DNA from 3 places in the Pseudomonas sp. GW821-FHT09E04 genome. Region 1 is predicted to be linked to each of the others. Evidence: riboswitches for the same ligand, from Rfam matches in the RefSeq annotation. Region 1 holds a riboswitch; each other region holds the start of a gene.
The links. A riboswitch is a leader RNA that binds a small molecule or an ion and turns the genes downstream of it on or off. The one in region 1 is predicted to bind cobalamin.
Positions count from the first base shown of each region.

Region 2: another riboswitch for cobalamin. It lies ahead of AC07N4_RS00690 (TonB-dependent receptor plug domain-containing protein); the one in region 1 lies ahead of AC07N4_RS03230 (CbtB domain-containing protein).
Region 3: another riboswitch for cobalamin. It lies ahead of cobO (cob(I)yrinic acid a,c-diamide adenosyltransferase); the one in region 1 lies ahead of AC07N4_RS03230 (CbtB domain-containing protein).

Region 1 covers NZ_JBWKOR010000001.1:714,196-717,464, forward strand. The annotation lists gene cobW (cobalamin biosynthesis protein CobW) at 1-391, opposite strand, end outside; cobalamin riboswitch at 491-700, opposite strand; cobalamin riboswitch at 1,431-1,651, shown strand; gene AC07N4_RS03230 (CbtB domain-containing protein) at 1,774-1,971, shown strand; gene AC07N4_RS03235 (CbtA family protein) at 1,983-2,684, shown strand; gene AC07N4_RS03240 (cobalamin biosynthesis protein) at 2,681-3,094, shown strand; gene cobM (precorrin-4 C(11)-methyltransferase) at 3,186-3,269, shown strand, end outside.
Region 2 covers NZ_JBWKOR010000001.1:134,001-137,269, forward strand. The annotation lists gene AC07N4_RS00690 (TonB-dependent receptor plug domain-containing protein) at 1-1,529, opposite strand, end outside; cobalamin riboswitch at 1,622-1,827, opposite strand; gene AC07N4_RS00695 (hypothetical protein) at 1,936-2,847, opposite strand; gene AC07N4_RS00700 (LysR family transcriptional regulator) at 2,894-3,269, opposite strand, start outside.
Region 3 covers NZ_JBWKOR010000002.1:26,382-29,650, forward strand. The annotation lists gene AC07N4_RS06365 (cobyrinic acid a,c-diamide synthase CobB) at 1-1,276, opposite strand, end outside; gene cobO (cob(I)yrinic acid a,c-diamide adenosyltransferase) at 1,273-1,884, opposite strand; cobalamin riboswitch at 1,966-2,191, opposite strand; gene AC07N4_RS06375 (hypothetical protein) at 2,358-2,942, shown strand; gene AC07N4_RS06380 (PQQ-dependent sugar dehydrogenase) at 3,009-3,269, shown strand, end outside.

The DNA.
Region 1 (3,269 bases):
CAACGGTGCAGGCGCTACGGATTTCCGGCCACTGGAAGGCTTGCACCAGCGGTTTTGGCAGAGCCAGGCCCGAAGTTTCGATGAGGATGTGGTCGAGGTCACCGCGACGGGCCACCAGTTCGCGCATCACCGGGAAGAACTCTTCCTGAACCGTGCAGCACAGGCAGCCGTTGGCCAGTTCGTAGACGCGGCCGGTGGCTTCTTCTTCGGTGCAGCCGATGGTGCACTGCTTGAGGATTTCACCGTCGATGCCCAGCTCGCCAAACTCGTTGACGATCACCGCGATACGGCGGCCCTGAGCGTTGTCGAGCATGTGCCGCAGCAAGGTGGTTTTGCCCGAGCCGAGGAAGCCGGTGACGATGGTGACGGGGAGTTTGGCCAGTGTTTTCATCGGATGCCCTTTGGCAAGGTGGCGGGCATACGGGACGAGACCGGCAACACGGGTGCGTGCCTGGAGAGTTCGCCACCGGATCACCCCGCCCGGTTGAAAGTGAGAATCTGTGACGAGGCAGGTCTCCTGGCTGACGGTGTTCAGGCCTTGGCCCGGCGTTTACTGCGCCTTCCCGCTGGCTCTGGATTGAGCTGGCAGTGGCGTGGCAGCGAACAGCACCGTTCACAGTTGCGGGGGCAGCCGCGGCTTGGACCGCGTTCCCTTCTTAGCTTCGGCGTGGGCCGAAGAACCTCGAAAGCGCAAGGCTACGCAGGGTGTGGGGATGGGTCAATGGTTCGTGGAGTTTGGGAACGAGAGCATATCCGTTGCTTCGGGTGCTGCCGCTGGCGGTTTCGCTCTTACAGCGAGTCCCTTTTTCAAACGCCAAAAAGGAACCAAAAGGCTTTTGCCCCGGCGTACGGCACTTCGCTTAGGCTCAGTGTTCCCTCGCTACGGTGTCCATCAGGGGGCATCGCCTCCGGTTTGCTTCGCTGCACCTCCTCTCGATGTATGCGGCTTCGCCGCACGGCGCTACGCGCCTACCCCCTGATGAACACCTCTGCTCGGCCTGCCGAAGGGGCAAAAAATCAAAAGCCAGAGCCAGAGCAAAAGCCAGATCAAAAGCCCCTCACCACGATGAGCGTTAGCTCAAGTACCGCTTTTGATCGCAAGGCCCGTCGGCAGGCTGAGTGGAGGGATTGATCCGGGGGTGGGAGCGCAGCGACCGTTTGGCGAAGCCAAACACATCGAGAGGAGGTGCAGCGAAGCAAACCGTAGGCGATGCCCCCGGATCAATCCCGGAGCGAAGGAACCCGAGCCACAGCGAGGGCCGTACGTCAGGGTAAAGCCTTTTTGGTGGACCTGCCCCGGCACTCCGGGCGTTTGGAAAAAGTGACCCGCCGTAAGGGCGGAACCCTAAGTGGCCATAACCGCAGCAACGGATATGCCCACAAAAACGGATATGCCCACAAAATTGACTAAATTCCCCAACCCATGGTCTCCTACACAACTTGTTACGGGTGCCCTGCAAAGGGTGAAACGGGAAACCGGTGAATCATGTGCTTTACTCTAAAGCCATGTCAGTCCGGTGCTGCCCCCGCAACGGTAAGCGAGCGAAGCGTCAGATCCACTGTGCCCCCAGGCATGGGAAGGTGACGCTTGCAGGTCGGCAGACAGCCACCCCTCGTGAGCCCGGAGACCGGCCCGCAACACACAGTACGCATCTTGCGTCACTGAACATAACAAACCCGCGGTGGGCGGGCGCTGTTCGAACCTCTGCGTGCCCGACTCGCAGGGGTTTTCATGCGCACCGTTCACCCGCTGACACTCCAGAGGGAAGCGCCATGTCGATCATCAGCAGCACCGGCAGCAACACGGACAAAATCTCCAGCACCACCACCCTGAGCCAACGCCTGACCGCTGCGATCTTCGCGTCGATCCTGGGTGCCAGCCTGGTCTATTTCGCCGGTTTCTCGCACATCGAAGCGGTTCACAACGCCGCTCACGATACCCGCCACAGCGCCGCGTTCCCGTGCCACTGAGACCTGACGACATGATCAAGCGTATTGCGCAGACCGCAGGTTTCACCGGCCTTCTGGCCGCCCTGCTCCTGACGTTGCTGCAAAGCTTCTGGGTGTCGCCGCTGATTCTTCAGGCAGAGACCTTCGAGAAAGCCGAGCCGGTTGCCGCCGTTCACGAACACGCCGCCGGCACCGCCGCCCACACCCACGATGCCGAAGCCTGGGAGCCGGAAGACGGCTGGCAGCGCGTGGTTTCCACTACCGGCGGCAATCTGGTCGTGGCCGTGGGTTTCGCCCTGATGCTGGCCGGTCTGTACACCCTGCGTGCGCCGACCAAGACGTCGCAAGGCCTGCTCTGGGGTCTGGCGGGTTACGCGACTTTCGTGCTCGCACCGACACTGGGCCTGCCACCTGAGCTGCCGGGCACCGCCGCTGCAGACCTGGCGTCGCGCCAGATGTGGTGGATCGGCACTGCCGCGTCGACCGCTGTCGGCCTGGCGCTGATCGCGTTCGGTGGCAACTGGTTGCTGAAGATCCTCGGCGTGGCGATTCTCGCTGTGCCACACGTGATCGGCGCCCCGCAACCGGAAGTGCACTCGATGCTCGCGCCGGAAGCACTGGAAGCTCAATTCAAAATCGCTTCGCAGTTGACCAACGTGGCGTTCTGGCTGGCCCTGGGCCTGATCAGCGCCTGGTTGTTCCGCCGCAAAAGCGATGGTCAATACCACGCATGACCGATGACAGCGCAGCGCCGACTCTGGTGGTCGGCCTGGGCTGCCAGCGCGGCTGCCCGGCCAGTACGCTGCGCGCCTTGCTCGACCAGGCCCTGCAGGCTCATCGCATCGAACTCGAAGCGGTCAAGGCCCTGGCCAGTATCGACCTGAAACGCGACGAACCCGGCCTGCAGGAACTGGCGGCACAACTGGCGCTGCCGCTGCTGTATTTCAGCAGCGAAGAACTGGCCAGTTATCAGCAACGCCTGAGTCACCATTCGCAGATCGCTTTCGAACGCACCGGTTGCTACGGGGTGGCGGAAAGCGCCGCACTGGCGCTTGCCGAACAACTGATCCAGGCCCCGGCAAAACTGCTGATTTCCCGGCAAAAGTACGCCCAGGCAACCCTGGCATTGGCCGGCGCGGCGTAAATTCCCGATAATCCTCGCTTTCGATCATGAGCATTCTTCATCTGAACTGCTCTTGAAGCCTCGACCTGCCCTACTTTCACAGGATCCAACGATGACCGTTTACTTCATCGGCGCCGGCCCCGGCGACCCGGAATTGATCACTGTCAAAGGTCAGCGACTGATTCGCAGCTGCCCG
Region 2 (3,269 bases), 580 kb from region 1:
TGGATCCGCCCCTGGCCGTTGACCCATTGGATGTCGTCGAGGGTGATCAGGTCGTCGATCTTGCGTTTGAACAGGGTGACGCTGGCGCTGAACTCGCGATCGAGCAGCAAGCCCTTATAGTCGAGACCCAGTTCGGCATTGCGACTTTTCTCGGGTTTCAGGTTGCGGTTGCCCAACTCGTCACCCGGTTCGTTGACGAACAGTTGCTCGGCGTTCGGCAGTTTGTAGGCGGTGCCGTACTGGCCGCGCAGTGCCCAGTGTTCATTGAGGTCATACAGCGAAGTGAGCATGCCGACCGTGGCGCTGTCGCCGCCGCTCATGGCTTCGTGACGAATGCCGATGCTCGGGTGCCAGTCGGGCAGGGCGTCGATCTGCGGGCGCAACTGGGTGTACAGCGCGTGGGCTTCGGCCTTGTCATTGTCGATGATCAGCACATCGTCCTGACCTTTGAACCACTGGTTGTCCGTACCGAACACCAGCACATGGCCGCCGGGCAATTCAGCTTTGCCTTCGGCCTGCACGCCCCAGTCGGTGAAGCCCCAGTAGTCGTTGTGGTTGATGGTTCTGGTGCCGCCATTGGCGGTGTTGTTGATGCGCGTGTAGCGGGTGTCCCAGTCGTTGATGTGGCCTTTGACGAAATAGCTCAGGCGCTCGTTGATGTTCTGTTCGAAGGTCGCCGTGGCGATCTGCTGGACGCGGTCGTTGGTGGTCTTGTGGTTGTCGACCGGGCGGGCGAAGTCGAGGTTGGCGTCGGCGTATTGGTAGAACAGCTCCATGCGCGCGTCGTCGCCAAAGGACTGAATCGCCTTGCCGCCGAAGGTGGTGACTTCGTAGGCGCGCTTCTTTTCGCTGTCGTTCTTGATGTCGCGATTGCGAAACGGCTGATAGCCGTCCGAGACGTTATGACTGACGTAGGCCAGCAAGCCCAGGTCGCCGAAACCGTTGGTGAAGATGTTCTCGACCCGCGCATCCTCGGTGGTGCCACCGAAGGTATCCACGCCCATGTTCACTTCGCCGGAGGCTTTGCGAGTCTGCGGGCTGCGGGTGACGATGTTGATCACGCCGGACACGGCCTGAGTGCCGAACAGCAGGCTCTGCCCGCCCTTGAGCACTTCGATGCGTTCGATGGCGTTGGCCGGCAGGGTGTCCAGATACAGGCCGCCGTACAGGCGATTGTTCAGGCGCACGCCGTCGAGCAGGATCAGCGTGTCATCGTTGCGCCCGCCCAGCTGGGAATAGGTGCCGTAGTCGAACGGGCCGTTTTTCGGCGCGACATACAGGCCGGGAATGAACATCTGCATGACGCGGCTGACATCGGCGCTGGGGCCGGCGCGCTCGATCTGCTCGCGGGTGACGATCTCGACCTTGCTGCCGAATTGCGCCATGTCGGCCACGGTCGTGGACTCCACGGACGGTGCGGAAACGATTTGCTGAGTGAGTTCGAGCGGCGCGTCGTCCGCCAGCAACAGGGGGCTGAACAGACAGCCAAGCAACAGGGATGGAGCCGGAGTGTTGAAAGGTCGAATCATTATCTTCTCGAAAGGATCTTCGCAGAAGAGCATGCAGGAGAAGGCATCGCGCACACGCCGACACCGGCCCATGCCCGCCCACCGCAGGATTTTGCCAAACAGAATTTCAGGCCGGTCTCCGGGCTTGCGCGTATGGATGCTTTCACCTTCCCATGGCCGTCTGGCCACAGTGGTGTGTCGAAAGCATCACGCGCCTACCGTTGCGGGGGCAGCACCGGACTTGTTCGAAAAGAACGTACCGGTTTCCCGTTTCACCCCATGCACGGCGGCATGGGACACCTGAAACAGGGCGGCATCTGAACATTCGGATGACCGCTCGTCAACTTCGTTGAAGGATGTAAAGCTCCTGCGACGCAGGCGCGAGATTGCGGCAAACCCTGATAATTGAATCACTGAAGTTCTGGTTCTAGTGAACGTTCGAGAGCATAAACACCGAGATAATCCCCGCGCCGAGTACAAACATCATTATGAAGATAATGTTCAGTTTGAGCCGGTTTGAACTTTCGAGTTTATTGAGCCTGACGACCAGGTCGTCCACTTGGGCCGAAGTTGCCAGTCCCTTTACCGCATTGGCCAGCGCTTGCGGGGAGATGGAGTTGTCCGGTTTATTTTCCATAGGGTGGGTTTTTAATCGAATTTCACCCTTCACCTTGGCCAGTCTGAGGGCAACCGCGACCACCAGAAGAGGTGTTGCCATTAATTGAAGGAGTTTCAGGTACCGTTCGTAGACGTAGGCAGCGTATTGCGTTTTGTGTAATGCCTGAGCCTGTTCCTCGTAATCGGCGTAGGCCCGTTTGAAGCGCTTCACTTGTTCAACGATCAGCGGATCGGAAAATCTTTCAGCCTCTGGAAAAACGCTGTCGTAATTCATGAAAACGTTTCTGTCTACTTTAGTGTCCACGCGGTTTACAGGACGAATTTTTTGAAACAGATCACAGGCGCTAGCGAGCTGCTGGGCTGATTCGCGCTCCAGTACGTCGTCTTTTTTCACTGAAATTGGCAAGCAGATTCTGGCATCGCTTAACTCGTCTGCTGCGATATTCAGGGACTGGGCAGAAAGCTGACCAAAGGTTTCTTCCACTCTCAGGTTTGAAAGCTTTGAGTCCAGGCCAACCTGGATAAATTGAAATATGAGGCCCATCGAGCCCGCGATGATCCAGGCGTAATCAACTCTTTTCCAACCAATGTCATTCAGCCGGCTTGGCAATAAACGGCTTTGCCAAACGAACAACCCGCAAAAACAAATAAACAGACCCAGAATTCCGAGAATGGCGTAAGCCGAATACTCGAACATTTCTTTGATCAAAGATAACTCCATGTCGTGCTCTTTTTTCAGTGAAATATCAATTGGTTTCGCGGGCGCTTCAGACAGCCGTCACGTGCGCCTTGCCTTGTTGTACAAACCGCTCGATCAACCACCGCGCCGCCGGCCCCGGTGGCACATCGGTACGGTAGATCGCATCGAAGGTGTATTGCCCGCTGGTGTACTCCGACAAATCCAGCTGTACCAGTCGGCCGCTGTCCAGATCCTCCTGAATCATCGGCTTCGGCATATTCCCCCAGCCGATGCCCTCGCGCAGCAACATGTGTTTGGCACCCAGGTCCGCCAGGCGCCAGGTGCGGTTGCTCAGCACGGCGAACTCCCTGTCTTTGGTCAGGCGTGAGCGATCGGACAGCACCAGTTGCGTATGCTCACGTCCGGCACCGGGAACGTTGGCTTCGCCCGAAGCCAGCGGATGA
Region 3 (3,269 bases), on a different contig from region 1:
CAATCGCCGACGGATTCGACGGGAAGTAAAAGTGCACGTACGAGGCGGTCATCCGCCCTTCCCGATACACCGCTTCGGCACCGCGCCCGCCATTGGGGCTGTGGCCACGGGCAATGGGTGTCAGTTCGGTGGTGGTCAGGGAATGGTGATAAGTGTGACCGCGCAGCAAGCCTTCCGGCAGTTCGACCTCTTGCAAGGCCAGCGCGGCCAGACGTTTCTGCATCACGGCATCGCCACTCAGCAGGCCGACCAAATCAGCGCGGGTGCCTTCGACATCGGTCAACGAATCCAGCAGATAGAGCATGCCGCCACATTCGGCGAGTAACGGTTTGCCGGCGGCGTGATGCGCGCGGATCGCTTTGAGCATGTCGGCGTTTTGCGACAAGGCCACGTGGTGCAGTTCCGGATAACCGCCGGGCAGGTACAAGCTGTCGGCCTCAGGCAATTGCGTATCGCGGATCGGCGAGAAGAAACTCAACTCCGCGCCCATCGCCCGCAACAGATCAAGGCTGGCGCCATAGGTGAAGGCAAACGCCTCGTCTCGGGCGACGGCAATCCGCACGCCGTCGAGCAGCCTTTCGGTATTCACGATTTCAGGTGCGGCGAATTCGACGGCCGGTGGCAGCGCTACCTCGCAAGTGCTGGCCAGCGCTTCGGCGGCGGCGTCGAGGCGCACATCGAGGTCATTGAGCTCGCTGGCCTGCACCAGGCCAAGATGGCGACTTGGCAGTTCGATCCCGGTTTCCCGGGACAACGCACCGTACCAGCGCAAACCTTCAGTGAGGCTGCCTTCGAGCAACTGTGCATGGCGCACGGTGCCGACGCGGTTGGCCAGCACGCCGGCGAACGGCAGGTCCGGCTGGTAGCGCGCCAGACCCAGCGCCAAGGCGCCGAAGGTCTGGGCCATGGCCGTGCCATCGATCACGCCGAGTACCGGCACGCCGAAATGCCGCGCCAGGTCGGCGCTCGACGGTGTGCCGTCGAACAAGCCCATCACGCCTTCGATCAGGATCAGATCGGCTTCAGCGGCGGCTTCCCACAACAGACGTCGACTTTCCTGCTCGCCGACCATCCACATGTCCAGTTGATAGACCGGCGCACCGCTGGCGCGCTCGAGGATCATCGGGTCGAGAAAGTCCGGGCCGCATTTGAATACGCGAACCTTGCGCCCCTGATTGCGGTGCAGACGGGCCAGCGCGGCGGTGACAGTGGTCTTGCCCTGGCCGGAGGCCGGCGCGGCGATCAATACCGCCGGGCAGTGACGTGGTTGATTCAAAGTTCGACGCCTTTCTGCGCTTTGATACCGGCCTGGAAGGCGTGTTTGATCATGCCCATTTCGGTGACGGTGTCGCCCATCTCGATCATTTCCGGCTTGGCAGCGCGGCCGGTGACGATCACATGCTGCATCGGCGGACGGGCCTGCAGATCGCTGAGCACCTGATCCAGATCGAGGTAGCCGTGCTTGAGGGCGATGTTCAGCTCATCGAGCACCACCAGACCGATCGACGGATCACGCAGCAGTTCGCGGGACACTTCCCATGCAGCTTCGGCAGCGGCGATGTCGCGCTGGCGATCCTGGGTTTCCCAAGTGAAGCCCTCGCCCATCACATGAAAACGTACCTGCTCGGGGAAGCGGCGGAAGAACAGTTCCTCCCCGGTGCTGTTGCGGCCCTTGATGAACTGCACCACGCCGCACTGCATGCCGTGGCCCATGGCGCGGGCGAGCATGCCGAACGCCGAGCTGCTTTTGCCTTTGCCATTGCCGGTCAGCACCAGCACCAGGCCGCATTCGTCTGGCGAATTGGCGATGCGCTCGTCGATCACGGCTTTTTTGCGCTGCATGCGCGCCAGGTGGCGCTCGTCGCGTTCGGGGGAATCAGTCATGGGGGAGCTCTCCGTTGAGGCTGGATAACGGCGGGCAGGCACAAGAATAGACGGCAACAAGCCTGGCATCGCCCACCGTGATGCCGCTGGATGGATCAGGCCGGTCTCCGGGCTCATGAGCGGCCTTGGCCTGGCTGCGCGCCTTCCCGCTTTGCAGCAGTGGCATTAGACGCAGCTTTTACTCATTTACCGTTGCGGGGGCAGCGCCGGGATCGTGATGGTTCTTCGCTTGAAGACCCGCCTCACCGGCTTCCCTGTTTCACTCTGTCGACAGCGGTCACAGAGCACCTGAAACAAGCCGCGAAGGTTAGAGGGTTGGGGGTGGAGCGTCAAATGAAGAGGCCCCCTGAAAGCGAATAACTGCCGTCGATCAATTATCTGACGCCAATCTTGTGCCACACTGTCAGCAGTGATATCAAAGAGCCATGCTTTTTGAATGCAGAGAGCACATCACAATAACAAGGGAGAGCACCATGCAAGGCATGATCATCAGCAATCCGCGGCTGGAATTCCTGCGCCCGGTGCTGGAACGCTGGTTTGACTGTATCGACCGCTACAACGCCGTGCGCGGCGACAACGACACGCCGTACTGGCACGACGAAAAAGCCAACCTCGGCCTGTTGTCCGCCGCCGCGTGGATGGCCGAACTGGTCACCCTGCGCGACACCGCCACCCGCAAGCAGAACGAGGAAGGCGAGCGCAATGCCCGCGCCGACCTGTTCCTGGCCGGCGCCGAAGATCGCGCCTACATCCAGGCGACGCAACGCTGGCCGCGCGTCAACAGCCTGAATCTGACCCAGGCCCTGGCCGATATCACCAGCGACGCCAAGCGCATCAGCTACGCCAGCGATCTCAAGCTCGGCTGCCTGTTCGTCGCCCCACAGAAAGCCCAGCACAGCGCCAGCCCCGAGGAACTGCAGGACATGGTCGACGACCTGCAAAAGGAACACACCTGCGCCGTCGCCTGGTATTTCCCCTACGCCTATCGCAAATTGCGCAGCGAGGCCGGCAACTACCACCCCGGCATTGCCGTGCTGTTCAAGGAGGCACGCGGCTGAGCGGTTGAACCATCGGGCTCGCGCACTTCTCTATGATTAGGAATGCATTCATAGGGAAGATCAGTAATGCGCAAGCCCCACCTCGTTTTCGTCATCGCACTCGCCGGAGGGCTCACCGCCTGTGGTGAATCCTCCAGCCTGCAAGTCTCGGACGGCACCGGCCCGTCTCCCAAACTGCCCGAACCGAACAAGACCCTGATCCCGACGGTGAACATCGCCCCGGCGATCGGCTGGCCGGCGGGTGCGAAACCAACGCCAGCCGCAGGCACCCAAGTGGCCGCATTCGCCGAAAACCTCGATCACCCGCGCTGGCTCTACGTGCTGCCC